DNA from 3 places in the Azospirillum sp. 11R-A genome. Region 2 is predicted to be linked to each of the others. Evidence: riboswitches for the same ligand, from Rfam matches in the RefSeq annotation. Region 2 holds a riboswitch; each other region holds the start of a gene.
The links. Region 2 has a riboswitch for thiamine pyrophosphate ahead of thiO (glycine oxidase ThiO). Riboswitches for the same ligand answer to the same signal wherever they lie in the genome.
Positions count from the first base shown of each region.

Region 1: another riboswitch for thiamine pyrophosphate. It lies ahead of thiC (phosphomethylpyrimidine synthase ThiC); the one in region 2 lies ahead of thiO (glycine oxidase ThiO).
Region 3: another riboswitch for thiamine pyrophosphate. It lies ahead of VH569_RS23905 (ABC transporter substrate-binding protein); the one in region 2 lies ahead of thiO (glycine oxidase ThiO).

Region 1 is NZ_JBCEBL010000003.1:350,273-357,971, reverse strand. It holds gene argB (acetylglutamate kinase) at 1-206, shown strand, start outside; gene VH569_RS07400 (hypothetical protein) at 239-523, shown strand; gene VH569_RS07395 (magnesium transporter CorA family protein) at 563-1,546, shown strand; TPP riboswitch at 1,624-1,758, shown strand; gene thiC (phosphomethylpyrimidine synthase ThiC) at 1,889-3,616, shown strand; gene greB (transcription elongation factor GreB) at 3,650-4,201, opposite strand; gene VH569_RS07380 (Rne/Rng family ribonuclease) at 4,304-7,327, opposite strand.
Region 2 is NZ_JBCEBL010000037.1:4,001-11,699, forward strand. It holds gene VH569_RS31420 (hypothetical protein) at 19-276, shown strand; gene VH569_RS31425 (hypothetical protein) at 392-2,560, shown strand; gene VH569_RS31430 (hypothetical protein) at 2,609-3,073, opposite strand; gene VH569_RS31435 (PaaI family thioesterase) at 3,103-3,546, opposite strand; gene VH569_RS31440 (thiazole synthase) at 3,708-4,505, opposite strand; gene thiS (sulfur carrier protein ThiS) at 4,626-4,847, opposite strand; gene thiO (glycine oxidase ThiO) at 4,844-6,025, opposite strand; TPP riboswitch at 6,017-6,116, opposite strand; gene VH569_RS31455 (methyl-accepting chemotaxis protein) at 6,372-7,699, shown strand, end outside.
Region 3 is NZ_JBCEBL010000020.1:86,226-93,924, reverse strand. It holds gene VH569_RS23915 (ABC transporter permease subunit) at 1-1,688, opposite strand, end outside; gene VH569_RS23910 (branched-chain amino acid ABC transporter permease) at 1,681-2,553, opposite strand; gene VH569_RS23905 (ABC transporter substrate-binding protein) at 2,558-3,709, opposite strand; TPP riboswitch at 3,792-3,906, opposite strand; gene VH569_RS23900 (DMT family transporter) at 3,940-4,854, opposite strand; gene VH569_RS23895 ((2Fe-2S) ferredoxin domain-containing protein) at 4,988-5,320, opposite strand; gene VH569_RS23890 (ABC transporter permease) at 5,507-6,658, shown strand; gene VH569_RS23885 (ABC transporter permease) at 6,662-7,636, shown strand; gene cdd (cytidine deaminase) at 7,641-7,699, shown strand, end outside.

The DNA.
Region 1 (7,699 bases), on a different contig from region 2:
TCGAGAAGATGTCACTGGAGGATGCCCACAAGGCCATCGCCGACGGCACCGCTTCGGGCGGCATGATCCCGAAAATCGAGACCTGCATCGGCGCGGTGGAGCAGGGCGTCGATGCCGCTGTTATCCTGGATGGCCGCGTGCCGCATGCGCTGCTGCTGGAGATCTTCACCGAGGGCGGCGCCGGCACCCTGATCGGCAAGGCCTGACGCTGTCCGAAGGGGACTGTCATGGGGGACCGATGAGCGATCTGCGCAAGGAGTTGCTCCGCCAGATGAAGGCCATCCGGGAGAGGATGGACCCGAAGCTGGTGGAGCGTGCCAGGCTGGCCGCTTTGGGCAAGGTCCCCTATGACAGCGATGCGGCGAAGGAGGCGGTCGGCCATTTCCTCGACGCCAAGCGGGACGGCGGCGCCTTCCGCCGCAAGCTGGAGCAGGCGCTGAAGGACGAGGGCGCGTCGCTCGACCTCGATGGGGAGAAGGCGCCGCCCCCGGCGAAGCCGCGGCGCGGTGGCCGCGTCACCTAGGTCGGGCGCCCGAACCGCGCCAATGCAAGGAGCACAGCCTTGCTGCATGTTTTCGTCAATGACGGCGGTCTGCTGCGCTGGGACAGGGAGGCCGCGGACGAGTCGGTCCCGTTCCCCGAGTCCGCCGTGTGGCTGGACCTGATCAACCCGACGCCCGACGAGCTGACGCGGGCGGAGGCGCTGATCGGCACCGGCCTGCCCACCCGCGAGCAGATGGCGGAGATCGAGGAGTCGAGCCGCCTGCGCGTGGCCGGCGGTGCCTTGACCATGACCGTCACCGCACTGGTCTGGGCCGACACCGACGAGCCGCGCATCGCCACCGTCAGCTTCGTGCTGGCCGGCCGGCGGCTGGTGACCATCCACGACATCGATCCGCAGGCCCTGCTGGCCTTCCGCCGCCGCGCCACCCATGGGCAGGTGTCCGCATCCCGCGGCGAACTGGTGCTGGCCGCACTGGTGGACGGGATGATCGACCGCACGTCGGTCGTGCTGCGGCGGACCGGAGTGGAGATGGATGCGCTGAACCGCCGCTATTTCCGCGGGCGCAAGCTGCGCTCCCGCGGCGAGACGCTGGACGACGCGCAGACGCTGAAGCGCATCGGCCATGCCGGCCATCTGATCGGCAAGGCGCGGATCAGTCTGGCCAGCCTCACCCGGATGACCGACTTCCTGGCGCGCGGCGATGGCTGGAACGCCGGCAAGGCGACTCGGCGCTGGGCCAAGACCACGCTGCAGGATCTGCGCGGGCTGGACCAATATGCCCGCTTCCTCTCCGGCAAGGTTGCCCTGGCGCTCGACACCGCTCTGGGCCAGATCAATGTCGAGCAGAACGAGATCGTCAAGATCGTGTCGGTCCTGACCGTCCTGCTCTATCCGCCGACCCTGGTCGCCAGCATCGGCGGCATGAACTTCACCGAAATGCCGGGCAGCCAGTCGCCCTTCGGCTATGCCAGCGCCTTGGGGCTGATGCTGTTGTCGGCCTTGCTGCCGATGGTCTATGTGCGGTCGAAGCGCTGGATGTAACGCATTTCCACAATATGGCAGGCGGATCGTCCGCAGCGCTTTCCTTTTGACACGACCGTCCGTCGGCGGCAGGATGGGCCGCATTCCAGGGGGGTCCCGACAGGGGGCTGAGATACCAACGGCCGGACGGCGCACTGCGCAAGCCGGCAGCGTGGTGACCCTTCGAACCTGATCCGGGTCATACCGGCGAAGGGAGGGACCTCGTGACGGGCCGAATCTCGCCCCGTCCGGCCGTATCGGCCCCGCCATGTCGGGGAACCATTCCGAAACGGCCCGCACGAAGATACCGCACCTCCGTCCGCAGTCCCGGGTTTGTCCGCCCAACTCCGACGGAGAAACCCAATGCCTAAGGACTTCAACGAGAACGCCATCCGCATTTCGACCGGCCCGCTGCCGTCGTCGCGGAAAATCCATGTGCCCGGCACGCGCTTTCCCGACCTGCGCGTCGCCCTGCGCGAGATCGCGCTGTCGGGCGGCGAGCCGCCGCTGACCGTCTATGACGCCTCAGGCCCCTACACCGACGAGTCGGTCGCCATCGACGTGCGGGCCGGCCTGTCCAAGCACCGCCGCGACTGGATCCTGGCGCGCGGCGATGTCGAGCCCGCCGACAACGGCGTGCTGCGCGCCAAGGACGGCGTGGCGGTGACCCAGATGGCCTACGCCCGCGCCGGCATCGTCACCGCGGAGATGGAGTACATCGCCGTGCGCGAGAATCTCGGCCGCGCCGCAGCACTTGAGGCTACCCGCGACGGCGAGGATTTCGGTGCCGAGATCCCCGACTTCATCACCCCGGAGTTCGTCCGTGACGAGGTGGCGCGCGGGCGGGCGATCATCCCGTCCAACGTCAACCACCCCGAGTCGGAGCCGATGATCATCGGCCGCAACTTCCTGACCAAGATCAACGCCAACATCGGCAACTCCGCCGTGACCTCCTCCATCGAGGAGGAGGTGGAGAAGATGGTCTGGTCGATCCGCTGGGGCGCCGACACCGTGATGGATTTGTCCACCGGCGCCGACATCCACCAGACCCGTGAATGGATCCTGCGCAACTCCCCGGTTCCGATCGGCACCGTGCCGATCTATCAGGCGCTGGAGAAGGTCAAGGGCAAGGCCGAGGACCTAACCTGGGAGCTGTTCCGCGACACGCTGATCGAGCAGGCGGAGCAGGGCGTCGATTACTTCACCATCCATGCCGGCCTGCGGCTGGCCCACATCCCGCTGACGGCCAAGCGGGTGACCGGCATCGTCTCGCGCGGCGGCTCGATCATCGCCAAATGGTGCCTGGCGCATCACCGCGAGAATTTCCTCTACGACCATTTCGCCGACATCGTCGAGATCTGCCGGACCTATGACGTGGCGCTCTCGATGGGCGACGGGCTGCGGCCGGGCAGCCAGGCCGATGCCAACGATGCCGCCCAGTTCGCCGAGCTGGAGACCCTGGGCGAACTGACGAAGATCGCCTGGGCGCGCGACGTGCAGGTGATGATCGAAGGGCCGGGCCATGTGCCGATGCACAAGATCAAGCACAATGTCGAGAAGCAGCTGGCGCTGTGCGGCGAGGCGCCCTTCTACACGCTGGGGCCGTTGGTGACCGACATCGCGCCGGGTTACGACCACATCACCAGCGCCATCGGTGCGGCGATGATCGGCTGGTTCGGCACGGCGATGCTCTGCTACGTCACGCCGAAGGAGCATCTCGGTTTGCCCGACCGCGACGACGTGAAGGCCGGCGTCATCGCCTACAAGATCGCCGCCCATGCCGCCGACCTTGCCAAGGGTCACCCGGCGGCGCGGTTGCGCGACGATGCCATGTCGCGCGCCCGCTTCTCCTTCCGCTGGCTCGACCAGTTCGCCCTGTCGCTCGATCCCGACACGGCGATGGCCTATCACGACGAGACCCTGCCGGCGGAAGGCGCCAAGACCGCGCATTTCTGTTCGATGTGCGGGCCGAAATTCTGCTCGATGAAGATCACGCAGGAAATCCGCGACGCCGCGGAATCCGGCATGGCCGAGATGTCGGAGAAGTTCCGCCAGTCGGGCGGGGAAATCTACCAGCCGGCAGCAGAATAAAGTCTGGCGGGGGGCGGGTTGCCGCCCCTTCCGTCAGTCCGCGTACCGGATCTCCAGCACTTCGACTTGCTCCATCCCGGCCGGGGTGCGGACATCCACCAGATCGCCCTTCCGCGCCTTCAGCAGGGCGCGGGCCATGGGGGAAATCCAGCTGACATGGCCGCGGTCGGGGTCGACCTCGTCGGCGCCGACGATGGTGATGGTGTTCTCCGCCCCATCCTCGCGGGCATAGGTGACGGTGGCGCCGAAGAAGACCTGTTCGCGGTTCTTCTGGTCCTGCGGATTGACCACCACCGCCGATTCCAGCCGCTTGTTCAGGAAACGGATGCGGCGGTCGATCTCGCGCAGGCGCTTCTTGCCGTAGAGATAATCGCCATTCTCCGAGCGGTCGCCATTGCCGGCGGCCCAGGACACCACCTCCACCACCTTCGGCCGCTCCACCCGCAGCAGGTGGCGCAGTTCCTCCTGCATGCGCTGGAAGCCGGGCGGGGTCATGTAGTTCTTGAAGCCCTGCGGCAACGGTGCCGGATCGTCGAGGTCGTCGTCGTCCTGCGTGTCGTTCTCGCGGGTGAAGGCCTTGCTCATGGTCCGACCTGTCCTGTGGCAGGGGTGATAACGTCCGGGAAAAGGAAAAGGCGCCTTGCGGCGCCTTTTCCCGTTCCAGAGGTCCCGGTTGGGCCGTTGGGCTTACCGCTTCCACCAGCCGCGGCGCGGCTTGGCATCGGCGTCGGCATCGGCGTCGTTGTCAGCCGCAGCCGGCTCGGGAGCCGGGGCCGGCGTGGCGGCCGGGGTGGGCTTGGCGGCGGCTTCGGCCGGGGCCTCGGCAGCAGCCTTGCGCTTGCGCGGCGACGCCTTCTTCGGCGCGGCTTCGGCAACGGTCTCCGCCGGCGCTTCGACCGCAGCGGCGGCCTTGCGCTTGCGGCCCTTGGCCGGCGCTTCGGCGACGACCGCCGGGGTGGGCTCGGGCGCGGCTTCGACCGGAGCCTCGGCGGCGGCCTTGCGCTTGCGCGCCGCCTTCTTCGGCGTGGCTTCGGCAACGGCTTCCACCGGCGCTTCGACCGGGGCAGCGGCCTTGCGCTTGCGGCCCTTGGCCGGCGCTTCGGCGACGACCGCCGGGGTGGGCTCGGGCGCGGCTTCGACCGGAGCCTCGGCGGCGGCCTTGCGCTTGCGCGACGCCTTCCTGGCGGGCGCCTTGGCGGCGGTCTCGGCCTGAGCCGGGGCCGGCGCGGTCACCGGAACCGGAGCTTCCTCGACCGCCGGAGCGGCTTCGCCGGCCAGGATCCAGTCGAGATCGCTCGCCTCGGCCGAAGCCTGCGCCGTCTGGACCGGAGCGCCCTGGACCGGAGCGGCGGCGGGCTGCTGGTCGCCGGCGTCCTCGCCGCCCTCCAGGCCTTCCGCACCCTCGCGGCGCGACCGGCGACGGCCACCGCGCTTGCCGCGGCGGCGCTTCTTGCGGCCATCGCCGTTGCGCTCGCCGGCATCGGCACCGGTCTCGTCCTCGCCGTCATCCTCATCCTCGTCGTCGCCTTCAGCGTCGGCGTCGGCGGAGTCGGCCGCAGGTTCGGAGATGGCGGCACCGGGGATGGCTTCGGCGGCAACCGGCAGAACGCTCTCATCGGCGTCCTGGCCAGCGTCCTGGCCGGCATCCTGATCGCCCTCGTCCGTCTCGGCATCGCCCTCGGCGTTGTCGCCGTCGGTCCGGCCGTCCTCGCGGTCACGGCCACGGCCGCGGCGGCGGCGGCGGCGGCGGCGGCGATCTTCGCCATTGCCCTCGCCGTTGGTTTCGGCACGCTCGCCGGTCTCCTCGACCTGGACGGCCTCGGTCTCGACTTCCGGCTCTTCCACCATGTCGACCGGCTCGGCGGCCAGCGCGCGGTCGGTCTCGGCCATCACGCGGTCGGCGCTGACCAGCGGGGCGTCCTCGTCGGCCAGGCGGGCCTTGTTGCGCTCCAGACGGTGATCCGGGGCGATCAGCGTGTCGTCGGCCTGGACCATCACGCTGAAGGCGTGACGCTCTTCGATCTTGGCCAGTTCACCGCGCTTCTGGTTGAGGATGTAGAGCGCGATGGAGGTCGGGACGAAGATGGTGATCTCGGCCGAGCGCTTGCGGATGCCCTCTTCCTCGATGGCGCGCAGGACGTGCAGCGAAGCGGATTCGACCGACCGGACGACGCCGGTGCCCGAGCAGTGCGGGCAGCGCTCGAAGTTGGTCTCCAGCAGAGACGGACGCAGACGCTGGCGCGACAGCTCCAGCAGGCCGAAGGCGGAGATGCGGCCGAGCTGGATGCGCGCCCGGTCGTTCTTCATCGCCTCCTTCATGCGGCGCTCGACGGCGGCGTTGTTCCGCGGCTCCTCCATGTCGATGAAGTCGATGACGATCAGGCCGGCCAGATCGCGCAGACGCAGCTGGCGCGCCACCTCGTCGGCGGCCTCCAGGTTGGTCTTGTAGGCGGTTTCCTCGATGTTGCGCTCGCGGGTCGACTTGCCGGAGTTGACGTCGATGGAGACCAGCGCCTCGGTCGGGTTGATGACGATGTAGCCGCCGGAGCGCAGCTGCACCACCGGGCTGTGGATGGCGTCGATCTGCGTTTCCACCTGATAGCGGTGGAACAGCGGGATCTGGCTGTCGCGGTACAGCTGGACGCGCTGGGAATGGCCCGGCATCAGCATGTCCATGAACTCGCGCGCCGTGCGGAAGCCGGCCTCGCCCTCGACCCAGATCTCGTCGATGTCGTTGGCGTAGAGATCGCGGATCGACCGCTTGATCAGGTTCGCCTCTTCATAGATGAGGCAGGGCGCCGACGACTTCAGCGTCTGTTCGCGGATGTCGTCCCACAGGCGCAGGAGATATTCCAGGTCGCGCTTGATCTCGGGCTTGGAGCGCTCCAGCCCGGCGGTGCGCAGGATCACCGCCATGCCGTCGGGAATGTCGAGATCCGACAGGATTTCCTTCAGGCGCTTGCGGTCGGCCGGGTTGGTGATCTTGCGGGAAATCCCGCCGCCACGGCCGGTGTTGGGCATCAGGACGCAGTAGCGGCCGGGCAGCGACAGGTAGGTGGTCAGCGCCGCACCCTTGTTGCCGCGCTCCTCCTTCGTCACCTGCACCAGCATGACCTGCCGGCGCTTCACCACTTCCTGGATCTTGTAGGAGCGCAGCGGGCGCGAGCGGCGGCGCTGGGTCTCCGCCTCCTCGTCCTCGTCGCCGCCGAGCGTGTCGGGAGCGGCGCCCTCGGACGGGACGGCCTGCTCGTCGCCGGCCTCGGCGTCTTCGCCGCTGTCGTCGCCGTCTTCCTCATCGGACGCCTCGGGCGCGATGGGGGAGGGCATCGGCGACCATTCCTCGACCACCTGCTCGGGGCGGATCGGCTCGGCCATCACGGCGCCGTCGGCGGCGGCCTCGGCCCGGGCTTCCGCCTGCTCCTCCAGCCGGCGTTCCTCGGCCAGCAGGGCCTCGCGGTCGGCCATCGGAATGCGGTAATAGTCGGGATGGATTTCGGAGAAGGCGAGGAAGCCGTGGCGGTTCCCGCCATACTCCACGAAGGCCGCCTGGAGCGAAGGCTCGACCCGCGTCACCTTCGCCAGGTAGATGTTGCCCTTCAGCTGCTTGCGGCTGGCGATCTCGAAATCGAGTTCTTCCAGCCGGTTGCCATTGACCACTGCGACCCGGGTTTCTTCCGGGTGCGTGGCGTCCACCAGCATGCGCTTGGCCATATACGATCCTCAACGGCGCGACCCAGGGAACCCGCGCGACCGGTCGGGCCGCCTGGACGCAGCGTCTGTTGTGGGCGAAGCATACGGCACGACGGACCGGAACCGCCGAACGGCGCTGACGAGAGCAGCCAGGACGGCCCGGTCGACACGCGCCGGGCTGCCGCCTTGCGGCCACAGCCAGCTTCGAGGTTTCGTCCTCTCACCGCCAACCCGAACGCGCCACCCCGCGACGTCCCTCCGGCGCGGATGGCCGGACAGGCGGTGTCGAGGGCGACGCCGCAGCCCCTTGGGTAAGCCCCGTGACCGGCGATCGGCTGACCTTCGGCTCGATGGGATCGATGTCCGGGGATCAGCGAATCGGCGCTCACCTTG
Region 2 (7,699 bases):
TGGGACAAGACAACGATCATGTCCGGCTGCACCGTCCCGGCACTGCCGATGCCGCAACAGCGCGGCGCATCGCACGCCCCGGCCCACTCCCCGGCCCACATCAGGACCGCAAGGCGCCTGCCCGCCGACGGCAACCGCCGTCCGGTGGCGGAACGTTGCAGCCACCATCAGGGCTGCAATCCGGGTTGCGCGCCGAACGTGGCACAGGTCACGGCCCATAACAGCGCGCCGCTGTGGCGCACGATGATGGAACGCTGGCTGACGGCGGCGCCCTGACGCACGGGCCCCACCCTGCCGGCCTTATCCGACCCCTCCGGTAACGCTCTCCCTAATCCCGCCCGAATTCGCGCTTATGCCGACGGTCGGGAGCAACAGAACCTGAGAGACAATCATGACCCGTGCCATCCTTCTCGCCTCCACCGCCCTGCTGATGGCGGCCCCGGCCGCCTGGGCCGCGGCGGACGGACCAACCGGCGGGCAACTGGCGCTGACGCGGGTTCTGCTGTCCACCGGCGGCGTCGGCTATTTCGAATATGAGGCGACGGTCAGCGGCGATGCAGACCTGTCGCTGGAGGTCCGGCGCGATCAAGTCGACGACGTGCTGAAAAGCATCGTCGTCTATGACGACAAGGGCGGCGTCGGCACCATCGGGCTGCCCGGCGCCGAACCGCTGGACACCGCCTTCCGCGAACTGCCCTTCTCGGCGGGTGACCTCACTTCGCCCGCCGCTCTGCTGAACGCGATGCGCGGGGCGGAGGTGACGTCCGGCGGCTCCCGCCAGCTGACCGGCCGGCTGATGTCGGTGACGGAGGAGACGGTGCGGCTGCCGGGCGGCGACGGCGCCACCGCCACGCGCCACCGGGTGACGCTGATGACCGCCGACGGCCTGCGCCAGCTGGTGCTGGAGGAGGCCGATGCCCTGCGCTTCACCGATCCGGCGGTGCAGGCCCAGATCGACCGGGCGCTGTCGGCAGTGGCGGACAATGCCCGGCGCGAGCGGCGGCAGCTGACCGTGCACAGCCGGGCGCCGCAAGGGGCGCCGCAGGACGGCCAAACCGCCGGCGAGCGGCGGGTCCGGGTCGGCTATGTCGCGGAGATGCCGCTGTGGAAGGCGACCTACCGGCTCAGCATGACACAGGGCGGGCAGCCGCAAACCGGAGCGGCGAAGGAGGGCAGCGGCGCCCTGCAGGGCTGGGCGGTGCTGGAGAATCTCAGCGGCGAGGATTGGAAGGGCGTCGATCTGACGGTGGTGTCCGGCAACCCGGTCACCCTGCGCCAGGCGCTCTACACCCCCTACTTCGTCGAACGGCCCGAGGTGCCGGTGGAGGTGCTGGGCCGGGTGCTGCCGACGGCGGACGAGGGCACGGTGACGCTGAACGATGCCCATCCGGCGATGCGGGCGCAGTCGGAAGCCTCGCGCGCCGCGGCGCCGCCCGCCGGGGCGATGGCCGCTCCTCCGCCCCCCGCACCGGCCATGGCACCGGCGCCGATGGGCGAGCCGCTGGCGAAGGTCGCGCCCTACGGCAGCGCCGCCGGGACTCCGGCGATGGCCGCGGTGCGCGGTGCCGATGCCGGTGCTTCGGAAGGCGCCCAGGTGCTGTTCCATTACCCGCAACCGGTCAGCGTGCCGAACGGCGGGACGCTGATGATGCCGATCGCCGTCCGCAGCCTGCCGGTCGAGCGGGTGGCGCTCTACCAGCCGGGCACCGATGCCCGCCACCCGCTGGCATCGCTGCGGCTGCGCAACGACGGCGACACCGCCCTGCCGCCGGGGCTGCTGACCTTCTACGACCGCACTGGCGGTGCCGGGGCGGAGACCAGCGCCTATGTCGGCGACGCGCGCATGGCGACCCTGCCGGCGGGCGACAGCCGCCTGCTCTCCTTCGCCGTCGATCAGGCGGTGACCATCGACCGCGAGGAGAAGCCGAGCCGCCGGCTGTCCCGCGCCGCCCTTGCGGACGGCGTGCTGACCCTGTCGGTCACCGACCGGCAGAGCACCACCTACACGGTGGCGGGCGCCCCGGACGCCGACCGCAGCGTGGTGATCGAGCATCCGCGCCGTCCCGGCTGGGACCTCGCCGAGCCGGCGGACGGCAAGCCGGAGGCGACGGCCGGCGCCTACCGCCTGCCGCTGGCGGTGCCGGCCGGCAAGACGGTGACGCTGACCGCGACGCTGGAACGGCCGCGGCAGGAACGGATCGTGCTGACCGATCTGAGCGCCGACCAGATCGCCGCCCGCGCCTCCGCCCCCGAACTGCCGCCGGAGGTGCGTCAGGCGCTGACCACGCTGGCCGGCCTGCGGTCCGCCGTCGCCGAGAAGGAGCGCCGCATCGCCGAACTGGAGCGCGAGCGGACCGAGCGCATCGCCGACCAGGACCGGCTGCGCGAGAACCTGAAGGCCCTGCCGGCCGGCAGCGACCTGCACAAGCGCACGCTGGCGAAGATGGCGGAGGCGGAAAACCGGCTGGACGGCCTGGCCCGCGACCTGACCACCGCCCGCACCGAGGCGGAAGCGGCGCGGCAGACCTTGCGGGAGCGGGTGAAGGCTTTGGCGATCTGAAGAGATGAGGGGGGCGGGTTCCTCCGCCCCCCTTTCAGGCTTACGTTCTTACAGCGTCGTCGCGCTGCAATAGGCCCAGTCCTCGCCCTGCAGGCCGAAGAAGGCGGCGACCGGCTTGCCGCTGGACCGGTCGACGACGACGCGGAAGCGGCTGCCGGTGCAGGTGCCCTGGGTCTGCTTGGCGACGGGGACCTTGACGTGCTTGGACTTCAGGCAGGCTTCCGACATCTTCGGCGGGTTGGCCGGGCCGTCCACCTTCTTGCCGTTCAGCACCATGTAGTAAGTGGTCGCCTGCCCGCCCTTGACGTCGGCCTTCACCTCGATCTTGCCGAAGCGCGACTTGTAGAGGCCGGCATCCTGTTCGCCGTCCGGCGCGCCGCTGGGCAGCGAGCGGAAGGAGATGGCGGCGCAGGAGGGCGGGTCCTTGGCCTCGGCCGGGGCGGCGGCCAGAACGGCGATGCCGCCGGCCAGCAGCAGGGCGGCAGGCACGGACAACAGACGGGCAGACAGCATGGAAAAGCCCTTTCGAACCGGTTGAAACGTCATTTCGGCATCACGCAGAAGGTGGTCTGCTGCATCAGGGCGCAGTCCTTCTCGACGCCGCCGTCCAGCATCGACACCTCGACCTGGGTGATGACCAGGGTGCGGCCCGGCTTCACCACGCGGGCGCGGGCGATCATGACGTCGCCCTTGGCCGGCGACATCAGGTTGATCTTGAACTCCACCGCCAGCACTTCCGCCCCGGCCGGCATCAGGCTCAGCGCCGCATAGCCGCCGGCATTGTCGGCCAGCGTGCTGACCATGCCGGCATGGAAGAAGCCGTGCTGCTGCGTCAGGTCGGCACGGAAGGGCAAGCGCATCTCGCAGAAGCCCGGCTCCATCGCCGCCAGTTCGATGCCGAGCGTCTTGCAGATCGGCTGCTGTTCGAAGGACGCGAAGCAGCGCGCCTTCCAGTCGGGAGTGCGGGGTTCGAAAATGGCGGGCAAGGGAAGGGTCTCCGGCAGAGGGGTGCCAAGGGGGAGGGGCGCCAAGGGAGGCGGTGCGCCACAGCCTGCGTCAGCCGCCCCGCCGGATCAAGCGGCCGAACGGAGTGCGCGTCACCTTGCCCACCTCGGCCGCCCTCCGGTTGCTCCGCAATTGGCCGGTATCAGCCGCCGATCAGGCCCATCTGCGGGCTGGACGGTTCGGCATGGGCGCGCATCGGCATGCGGCCGGCCAGATGGGCGGCGCGGCCGGCATTGACCGCGTCGCGCATCGCCGCCGCCATCCGCACCGGGTCGCGCGCCTTCGACACCGCGGTGTTCAGCAGAACGGCGGCGCAGCCAAGCTCCATCGCCAGCGCCGCGTCGGACGCGGTGCCGATGCCGGCATCCAGCACCACCGGCACCGGGCTGCGGGCGCAGATCGTCTCGATGGCGTGCGGGTTGCGGATGCCCATGCCGGAGCCGATGAAGGCCCCCAGCGGCATCACCGCCGCCGCCCCCAGGTCGGCCAGCTTGCGGCAGGTCACCGGATCGTCGTTGCAATAGGGCAGCACGACGAAGCCGTCATTCACCAGCTCCTCGGTGGCGCGCAGCAACTCCTCCACGTCGGGATAAAGCAGTTCGCGGTCGCCGATGACCTCCAGCTTGATCCAGGACGTGTCCAGCGCCTCGCGCGACAGCTGGGCGGTCAGCACGGCCTCCTTTGCGGTCATGCAGCCGGCGGTGTTGGGCAGCAGCCCGACCGGCCCGTTCGGGCGCCGGGCGGTGGCGCGGGCCAGCACGTCGACGAGGCTTTCCGAATAGCCGTCCAGGCTGATGCGGCGGATCGCCAGCGTGACCAGTTCGCTGCCGCTGGCCGCCAGCGCGTCGAGCATCACCTGCTGGTTCGGATAGCCGGCAGTGCCGAGGAACAGCCGCGAGCCGAGGCTGCGCCCGGCGATGGTGAGGGTGTCGGTGGGCATGGGGAGAGCCTTTTGCAAAAGCCCTCTCCTCTGACTGGCCTGGGGAATTCCCCCTCTCCCCCGGGGGGGGGGGGAGAGGGGATCCTTCCCGGGCTGGTCACGGGAGAGGGAAATTCAGGGTCAGCCGCCCTGGATGGGGCGGACGATTTCCAGGCTGTCGCCGGGCTGAAGCGGAGTCTCCGGCCAGCGGCGGCGGGGGACCACGGCGCCGTTCAGAGCGACCGCGACGCCGAGTGTTCCGGCGGCGATGCCGCGCCCGGCCAGGAACTCGGCGACGGAGGCGGCGGACAGCGGCTCTTCGCGGCCGTTGACGCGGATGGCTTCACGTGAAACGGCGGTCATGCGGCGGCTCCCGCGGCGACGAAGCGGTCGGCGGCGAAGGGGCGCAGCAGCGGGTCGGTCTCGCCGGTCAGCACCAGACGGGCGATGCCGTCGGCGGTCACCGGGGTCAGCAGGATGCCGTTGCGGTGGTGGCCAGTGGCGTGGATCAGGCCGGGAATGCCGCTCTCGCCCAGGATCGGCGCATCGTCACGGCTGCCGGGACGGAAACCCGCCCACGCTTCCTCGATGGGCAGCTCGGCGATGCCCGGCAGCGCCCGCCACGCTCCTTCCAGCAGGGCGAACTGGCCGCCGGCGGTCAGGCGGTCGTCGAAGCCGCGCTCCTCCGTCGTGGCGCCGATCAGCAGCCGGCCGTCCAGCCGCGGGATCAGGTAGGTGCCGGGCGTCCACACCACATGGCGCAGCAGCGGCTGACGGGGGTCCATGCGCAGGCAGACCATCTGCCCCTTCACCGGACGTACCGGCGGCTTCGCGGCGGGCGGCAGCCCAGGCACCCCGGCCGACCACGCCCCGGCGGCCAGCACCACCTGGTCGGCCCGGTGCAGCGTCTCAGCCAACCGCACCCCGACGGCGCGCCCGCCCTCCACCGCCAGCGCCACCTCGCCGCACCGCTCATGCAGATGGGCGCCGGCAGCCTCGGCGGCGCGGCGCAAGGCGGCTGCGACCTTGCGGTTGTCGACCTGATGGTCGCCGGCACAGAACAGGGCGCCGGCAACACCCGGTTGCAGGAAGGGTTCGCGCCGCCGCACCTCGGCCCCGTTGAGCCACTCCACCGGCAATCCCAGATCGCGCTGGAACCCGTGCAGGAAGCGGACCTTCGCGGCATCGTCGGCGGTCAGCGCGATGACCATCGTGCCTTCGCTGCGCAGGTCGACGGCCATGCCGCTCGCCGCTTCGAGATCGCGGGCGAAGTCCGGCCACAGGGCCTGCGACGCGCGGGTCAGCGGCAGCAGCCCCTCCTCACCCGGCTCGGTTTCGACACAGGCGGCCAGCATGCCGCCGGCGGCATGGGTGGCGCCGCGCCCGGCCTCCCCCCGCTCGAAGACATCGACGCGGCAGCCGGCCGACGCCAGCCTCCAGGCGATGGCGAGGCCGATGCAACCGGCGCCGATGACAGCAACGGAAGGACGGAGTCCCGGCGCGGAAACGGAATATGGATGCGGTTCTGGCGCATGGATCATGCGGCGGCTCCCTTCGCTGGAATTACCCAGACAGGTTCGATGGGTGTGTTCTCAGCCGCGCGACCACCGCACGGCACCCCAGGCCTATGGATTGCCTTATGCCAATGTTCCGCTGGCCCCACAAGCGGAATCGACCGTCGCCCGGCCCGCCGCATCTGCCTGCAGCCCAACCAGACGATGGATGCGGCGACAGGCCGCAGCCGGATACGGAGTCCCCCCGACAGGAAACGCTACCAATCGGCAGCTAAATTGTCGGCAAAATGAGCCATACCCGGGCACTCACAGCAGAAAACGGGCGCCGCCAATGCGCGGGATGAACAACAAAGACGACCGAGGATTCGCCAGCATGCTGTCTTTCTTCCGCTCGGACTCCCCGACCTCCCCCGTCCCCGGCACCCCGGTCGGCACCCCAGCCGGCAGGTCCGAACCGGCAGCGCACGCCGCCGGACCGGCGGAACAGCCGATCCGCAGCCTGTGCCTGCCGGCGGGGCAGATCGGTGCCGCGGCGCTGGACGGGCTGAGTTTCGCCGCCGGGGCGCCGGCGCTGGTCGTCGGCTTCGTGTCGCCGCATGTCGATTTTGCCGCCACCGCGCGGGCGGTCCGCTCCGCCCTGCCGGCGGCGACCCAGCTGGTGCTGGTCTCCACCGCGGGCGAACTGTGCGCGACCGAGGGCCAGCCGCTCTACCGCAAGGCCGGTGACCGCTGGGACAGCGTGGTGCTGCAATCCTTCAGCCCGCGCCTGCTCGCCGGGGTCAGCATCCAGTCGGTCCCGCTGCATTGCGACGACCTGCGCGGCGGCCGCCCGACGCGCGACGTGCCGGCCCGGGTTGAGGCGATCCGCGGCGAGCTCGACCGCATCCGCGTCCCCTTCCCCGTCGACAGCCACGACACGGTGGCGCTGACCTTCATCGACGGGCTGTCGGCCAGCGAAAGCTGGTTCATGGAGGCGGTCTACCGCTCCGGCCATTTCCCCTGCCTGTTCATCGGCGGCTCGGCCGGCGGCAAGCTCGACTTCCGCAACACCCATCTGTTCGACGGCCAGCGCGTGCTGGAGAACGTGGCGGTGACGATCTTCCTGAAGATGGCGCCCGGCATCCGCTACGGCATCTTCAAGTCGCAGAATTTCCGGCCGACCCAGACCCGCTTCGCCGTGGTCGACGCCGACCCGATGCGCCGCATCGTGCGCAGCGTGATCGACCGCGACGGCTTCGAGGTCGTCGGCTTCATCGACGCGCTCGCCAAATCCCTGCGCTGCAAGCCGCAGGAGTTGCCGGGCAAGCTGGCGAAGAACACCTTCGCCATCGAGATGGAGGGAGAGCTGTTCGTCCGCTCCATCTCCGGCTTCGATTTCGAGAAGGGGGAGGTCGCCTTCTACTGCGACGTCAATCCCGGCGACTCGCTGTGCCTGGTGGAGGCGACCGACTTCGTCCGCCAGACGGAGGACGACCTCTCGGCCTATCTGCGCAACAAGCCGCGGCCGGTCGGCGCCATCCTGAACGACTGCATCCTGCGCCGGCTGAACAACCCCGACCAGCTGTCGCGGGTCCATGCCTTCGACGGGCTGGCCGCCGCCGGCTTCTCCACCTTCGGCGAGCTGCTGGGCATCAACATCAACCAGACCCTGTCGGCGCTGATGTTCTTCGAGGTGCCGCCCGGCGCCGCCTTCTCCGACGA
Region 3 (7,699 bases), on a different contig from region 2:
GCGGCGGCCACCGCCGGGTCCCGGCGCACGCCGCCGGCCGGCCCGTCATAGATGACCCGGCCGCGGTCGAGGCACAGCACCCGGCCGGCGAGCGGCAGCAGGAAGCCCATGTCATGCTCCACCAGCAGGATGGCCACGCCCTCCTGCGCCAGTTCGCGCAGCAGGGTCGCCAGCTCCGCCTTTTCGCCATCGGTCAGACCGGCGGCGGGTTCGTCCAGCAGCAGAACCGCCGGCCGGCGGACCAGCGACCGGGCCAGCTCCACCCGCCGCCGCAGCGCCGCCGGCAGCCCGTCGCAGCCCTGGCCGGCAAGGTCGCCGACGCCCAGCCGGTCGAGCGCCCAGCGGGCATGCGCCTCCGCCGTCCGGGCGTCGGGATCGACGGCAAGGCGCGCGGCGGCAACCGCCTCCAGCACGCCGGCCCCAATCGGCAGAACCGCCGCCTGGAAGCTGCGGGCCAGTCCGGCGCGGGCCAGCCGGTCGGCGCGCAGCCCGGTGACGTCGCGCCCGCCGAGCCGCACCCGCCCGCCGTCCGGCCGCTCCAGCCCCGACAACAGGTTGATCACCGTGGATTTGCCGGAGCCGTTCGGGCCGATCAGTCCGGTGATGGTTCCCGGCCGCAGCTCCAGCGACACGCCGTCCACCGCCCGCACACCGCCGAAGGACTTGCGCAGATCGTCGACTGCCAGTCCGTCCACCGGGTTTTGCGGACGCGGCGGCTCCTTGGCCTCGACCGAAGCCCGCGGCTTGCGGCCGAACAGGCAGGCCGCGATGCGGTCGAGCAGGCCGGTCAGCCCGTCAGGCGCCAGTACCACGGTCGCCAACAGCGCCACGCCATAGACGACCAGATAGCCGCGCTCCAGAAAGCGGAACCATTCCGGCAGATGCAGCAGCAGCACGGCGCCGAGCACCGCCCCGGCCATCCGCCCCCGACCGCCGACGATGGCGATGGTGAGGATGGAGACCATGACCGGGAACTCCAGCACCTCCGGGGAGACGACGCGCTGGGTGTGGACGGCCAGCGCCCCGGCGGCCCCGCCGAACAGGGCGCTGATGCCGAAGCCGATCAGCCGCAGCCGCCCGACGTCGAGCCCCAGCGTTGCCACCGCCAGCGGGTCGTCGCGTAGCATCGCCAGCGACCGGCCGAGCCTTCCCCGCGCCAGCCGCCAGCCGATCAGGCCGCCGAGAGCGACCAGCCCCCAGACCAGCCCGGCCATCGGCAGTCCGCGCGGCACCGCCCAGCCGAACAGCACCACCGCCGGCACTCCGGCCAGCCCGTTGGAGCCGCCGGTCAGCTCCGGCAGGTTGACCGCCAGCAGATGGAGGACCTGGGCGATGCCGAGAGTCGCCAGGGCGAAGTAATGCGACTCCAACCGCAGCACCGCCAGCCCGACCGGCAGGGCCAGCAGCAGCGGTACCAGCATCGACAGCGGGAAGGTCGCTTCGAAACCGAGCCCGTAGCGGCTGCCGAGGATGCCCGTCACATAGCCGCCGACGCCGAAGAAGGCGCCCTGCGCCAGCGACAGCGCACCGCCGAGCCCGAAGACGATCTGGAATCCGAAGGTCGCCAGCGCATAGACCCCGGCGACGGTCAGGACGCGCAGGCCATAGGGGGACGCGAAGGCCAGCGCATAAACCAGAAGGGCAAGCGCGCCAGCGATGAGAATGACTGCCGGCCGACGTTCACCCACGGCGCCGCACCGCTTCGCCGAACAGCCCTTGCGGGCGCAGCACCAGAATCGCCAGCAGCGTCAGGTACAAGGCCCCCAGCGCCGCCGGATATGAGAGCACCGACGACACCCCCACCTCGAACAACGCGATCAGCAGCGCCCCCACCACCGCACCCGGCACGGAGCCCCAGCCCCCCACCGTCACCGCGATGTAGGCCTTCAGGATCAGGTCGCCGCCCGAGGTCGGCGTGACGAAATAGCGGTTGGCCAGCAGCAGCCCGGCCGCCCCGGCGCAGGCGGCCCCGATGGCGAAGGTCACCAGGATCATCGCGGTCACCGGCACGCCGCAGGCCCGCGCCATCTCCGGATCCTGCGCCGTGGCGCGCAGCCGGCGGCCGAGCTGGGTGCGGGCGAACACCCATTGCTGCGCGCCGATCAGCAGCCCCGCCACCGCGACGATGGCGAGCGATTGCTCGGGCACCGCCAGCCCGGCGATGTGCAGCGTGTCGTCGCCGAACAAAGGCGGCGCGGCGCGCGGCTCCGGCCCGAACAGAATGGCGGCACCGTTCTGCAGGATGATGCCAACCGCGATGGTGCTGATGAAGACCGAGACCGGCGGCCGGCGGCGCAGCGGCAGATAAGCCGCCAGTGCCAGCAGCAGCCCCAGCGCCGCCATCAGCACCAGAACGACCGGCAGCAGGACGATGCCCGGCAGCGGGATCAGCGGCGCCGCCGCCACCGCCAGCAACCCGCCGGCCATCACGAGATCGCCCTGGGCGAAATTCACCGCCGAGGTGGCGTTCAGCACCAGCACGAAGCCCAGCGCCACCAGGGCATAGGCCGCCCCCAGCGCCACCCCGTTGACCAGCAGTTGAAGCGCCGCCATCCGCTCACTTCGCCGCAAGCGTCGGGTCGTCGTACCGCTTCACCAGCACCGGCACGCGGCTGGCCCCGTCATAGCAGACGATGACGGCGGAATGGGCCATGTTGCCCTTGCCGTCGGACTTGTAGGTCATGGCGAGGCCCTTGAAGCTCTCGGCGGACAGCGCCTTGCGGATCGCGTCCGGCGACCGGGCGCCGGCCTTCACCGCCTCCAGCACCATGGTCATGCCGTCATACTGGCCGAGCGCGAAGGCGTCCGGCTCCTTGCCGAAGGCGGCGCGGTAGGCGTCGGTGAAGGCCTTGACCTCCGGCGTGCCGCCGGAAATCGGCGAGGCCGCTGTCTCGGCGCAGACGCCCTTCAGCTCCGCCGGTTCCAGCAGGGCGGCGGTGCTCGGCTGATGCATGGCGGAGCCGGCGACGATGGGCAGGGTCACGCCGCTGGACGCCGCCTGCCGCAGCAGCAGCGCGGTCGGTCCGGAATGCAGGTGCAGGACCAGCACGTCCGGCTTGGCGGCGAGCGCCTTGGTCAGCACCGGCAGCAGATCCTTGGCCGCCGGGTCCACCCCCTCCTCGAAGACGGGCGTGACGCCCAGCGCCTTGAAGGCGGCGTCGAGATGGGCCTTGCCGCTCTGGCCGTAGGCGGTGGTCTGGTAGATGACGGCCGGCTGCCGCTTGCCCAGCTCCTCCACCACATAGCGGGCATGGGCGGCCTTGGTCACCGCGTCGCCGGGGAAGAAGCGGAAGACCCAGGGATTGCCCTGCTCGGTGATCGAGGCGGTGCCCGACACGGTGACCAGCGGCAGCTTCAGCTCGCCAGCCAGCGGCAGCATCGCCAGCATCTGGGTGCCGAGCATGCTGGCGGCGACCGCGCCCACCGTGCCGCGGCCGGCCGCGCGCTCCAGCGCCGTCACCGCCGCTTCGGGCGAGGTGCCGGTGTCGACGACCTCCGAGGCGATGGCGACGCCGGCCGGCGTCTGCTTCAGCGCCAGGACGGCGCCATTGCGCTGGCTGGTGCCCTCCAGCGACAGGAAGCCGGTCAGCGGCACCAGCACCGGGAAGGACAGCGTGTCGTCGGCACGGGCGGCGGACGACAGACAGACGGACGACAGGCAGGAGGATGCGGCCAGCAGGCCGATCAGGAGGGGAAGCGTGCGCCGCATGACCGAAAACTCCTCGACACGCGCCGGCGGTTGGGGCGACGCGGAGGGGACGGGGCGCTTTGCAGCAGCTTTCAGCGGGTCCGTCGGGTTCCGGTCGGCTCCCTTCGCCGGCATGACCCGGATCAGGTTCGATGGGTGTTGTCTCAGCCCGTGCGACCACCGAACCGGCATCCGCACGGGCACCCCAGCCGTGAACAGGCGGCGAGAGTGTCGCCGCCGGCCCTGTCCTGTCAAGAACCCAACCGGCGGCGCGCCACCATGGTTTCACGATGCAGGATGTAGAGCCCGCTGCCGATGATCACCATAGCGCCGGCCAGGACCGGCTCCGTCGGCAGGTCGCCGAACACCAGCCAGCCGAACAGGCTGGCCCAGACCATGCCGGTATATTCGAAGGGTGCCACCACCGCCGGCGGCGCGCGGCGGAAGGCCTGGGTCAGCAGGACCTGCGCCCCGGCGCCGATGGCCCCGACCAGCGCCATCAGCCCCAGCGCGAAAGCGGTGGGCGCCGTCCAGACCGGCACGGCCAGCGCCCCGCTGACCACCGTCGTCGTCAGCAGCAGGTAGAGCACGATGGACGCGCTGGTTTCCGTCCGCGACAGGCCGCGCACGGCCAGTGCGGCCAGCGCATAGAACAGGGCGGCGCACAGCCCGACCAGCACCGGCACCAGCGGCGCCCCGGCCGACGGCTGCGCCATCACCACCACGCCGCCGAACCCGACCACCACGGCGGCCCAGCGGCGCCAGCCCACCGGCTCGCCCAGCAGCGGCGCCGACAGCGCGGTGATGAACAGCGGACCGGCGAAGCTCAGCACATAGACGTCGGCCAAAGGCAGTTCGCGGAAGGCATAGAAGAAGCATCCCATCGAGATCAGCCCGGCGAAGGCGCGCCAGACATGCCCCAGGGGCCGCCGCGTCCGCATCGCCGCGATCCCGCCGCCGCACGTCAGGGTGTAGCCGCCCACCAGCAGAAAGGCGACCAGCGAGCGCACGAACATCAGCTGCGGCACCGGGTAATCGGCGGTCAGGAATTTGATGAGCGTGTCCATCGCCGCGAACAGCAGGATCGCGCCCAGGAAGCAGCCGACGGCATAGGGAACCGAATCGGCCTCGGCGGGCAGCAGGTCGGCGGTTTCGGCGTCGGTCATGGACTCGGTTCGGAACGGCAATGGCGGGGTCTGCCCACATTATGGGCAAATGCGCCCGCGTCCCAATGCCGCAACCGCAGGTCTGGTAGGCGCAGCCAAGGTCAAGAGCCGGCTCGTGCGCCCCCCTCTCGCCTCAACGCGTCAGTACCATCACCAGCCGCTCGACCGGCGCATCGTTGACCAGATGCGAGTCGACGATCTCGTCGATGTCCTCCGGCGTTTCCGGCCGGTACCAGATGCCTTCCGGATACACCACCATCAGCGGCCCGGCGGAGCAGAAGCCGAGGCAGCCGGTCATCGCCATGCCGATGTCGGTCACGCCCTTGCCCTGGATTTTCTGATCGAGCCGCTGCCACAGCGAATGCGCCCCCTTGGCGGCGCAGCTGCCGCGCGGATGACCGGGCGGACGTTGCTGGGCGCAGCAGAAGACGTGGTGGCGAAAGGTCTGCGGGATGTCGAGCGGCATCGGTCATGCTCCATAGCCATAAAATTTCTATGGGTAAGAAGCATGCCAGAATGCTGCGTTGCGGCAAGACTTTTTGTAATCCTTCCAACTCCAGGCGATGCTTGGATTCCCCGCACCATGAAATGCTTGGTCGGCAGAGCGTTGGCGGTTAAGAATCCCCGGCAAGGGGCAATCCAGGAGACGCCGGTGCTGCTGAGCGGATCGGGGAAGGGCCAGCCGGGCGCAGTGCCGGGCTGGGTCGGGTATGCGCTGCTGCCGGTTTTCAACCTCGTCGCGGCCTTCGTGCTGTCGGGGCTGGTGATCCTGGTGATCGGCGAGAATCCGGTGGACGTGCTGTCGCTGCTGCTGTCGGAGGCCCTGGGATACCCGGAGGCCATCGGCTACACCCTCTATTACACCACCGACTACATCTTCACCGGGCTGGCGGTCGCCATCGCCTTCCATTGCGGGCTGTTCAACATCGGCGGCGAGGGGCAGGCCTATCTGGGCGGGCTCGGCGCCGGGCTGGTGGCGCTGGCGCTGACCGGCTGGCCCTGGCCGGTGGTGGCGGTGCTGGCGGTGCTGGCCTCGGCCCTGTTCGGGGCCGCCTGGGCCTTTATCCCGGCCTGGCTCCAGGCCAAGCGCGGCAGCCACATCGTCATCACGACGATCATGTTCAACTTCATCGCCGCGTCGATCATGACCTGGCTGCTGGTGGACGTGCTGATCCGCCCCGGCAGCCAGTCGCCGGAAACGCGCGAGTTCGATCCCGGCGTCTGGCTGCCGTCGATGGACCGGGCGCTGGGCTGGTTCGGCATCGCCATCCCGGCCTCGCCGCTGAACCTGTCCTTCCTGTGGGCGCTGGCCTGCTGCGTTCTGTTCCACATCTTCCTGCGCCGCACCCGCTGGGGCTACGAGCTGCGCACGGTCGGCCGGAACGAGCGGGCGGCGGTCTATGCCGGCATCTCGCCGGCGCGCAACATCGTCATCGCCATGCTGATCTCCGGCGCGCTCGCCGGCTTCGTGGGCGTGAACGAGATTCTGGGCGTGCAGCACCGGGTGATCCTGAACTTCACCGGCGGCGTCGGCTTCGTCGGCATCGCCGTGGCGCTGATGGGGCGCAACCATCCGGTCGGGATCATTCTGGCGGCACTGCTGTTCGGTGTTCTGGCGCAGGGCGGCGGCCAGCTGTCCTTCGAATACCCGACGATCAACCGCGAGCTGGTGATGGTCATCCAGGGTCTGGTCATCCTGTTCGCCGGTGCGATGGAGAATTTGTTCAAGCCGCAGGTGGAGGCGCTGTTCCGCCGCCGCGGCGGTGCTGCCGCCGCGGATGCCGCAACCGGGGGGAGGGGCTGAGCGATGGAAGACGCGCTGCTTCTGGCCTTGCAGCTGCTGGGCGCCACCATCCGCGTGGCGACCCCGCTGGTGCTGGCCGCCTTCGCCGGCATGTATTGCGAGCGGGCCGGCGTGGTCGACATCGGGCTGGAAGGCAAGATGCTGGCCGGCGCCTTCTTCTCCGCCGCCGTCGCCTCGGCCACGCTGAACCCGTGGCTGGGGCTGCTGGCCGGCATCGCCGCCGGGGTGGCGCTGGCGATAGTCCACGGCTTCGCCTGCATCACCCACAACGGCAATCAGGTGGTGTCGGGCATGGCGATCAACATCCTGGTCGCCGGGCTGGCGCCGACGCTGGCCTATGCCTGGTTCCAGCAGGGCGGACAGACCCCGCTGCTGCCCAACCAGGCGCGCATCCCCGCGGTGGAGTTGCCGGGGGTCGAGGCCCTGTCCGGCGTTCCTGTCCTTGGGCCGGTCTATCGCGAGCTGCTCAACGGCAACAATGTCCTGATCTGGGTGACGCTGGTCCTGGTGATCGCCACCCATTGGGTGCTCTACCGCTCCCGCTTCGGGCTGCGGCTGCGGGCGGTGGGCGAGAATCCGGCGGCGGTCGACACCGCCGGCCTGTCGGTGGCGAAGCTGCGCTATCAGGCGCTGCTGGTCACCGGCGTGCTGACCGGCATGGCCGGCTCGTATCTCTCCACCGGCCATGGCGCCGGCTTCGTCCGCGACATGACCGCCGGCAAGGGCTATCTGGCACTGGCGGCGCTGATCTTCGGCAAATGGCGGCCGGGCCCGACCCTGTTCGCCTGCCTGCTGTTCGCCTTCACCGACGCGGTGCAGGTCCGCCTCCAGGGCGTTGTCCTGCCGGGCATCGGCGTCATCCCGGTGCAGTTCATCCAGATGCTGCCTTATGTGCTGACCGTCCTGCTGCTGGCCGGCTTCGTCGGCAAGGCCATCGCCCCCAAGGCGAGCGGCATCCCCTATGTGAAGGAACGCTGAGCCGATGGCCGACACCGCAGAGCTGCCCCAGCTGATCGAAGCGGCCCGCGCCGCGCGCGAGAA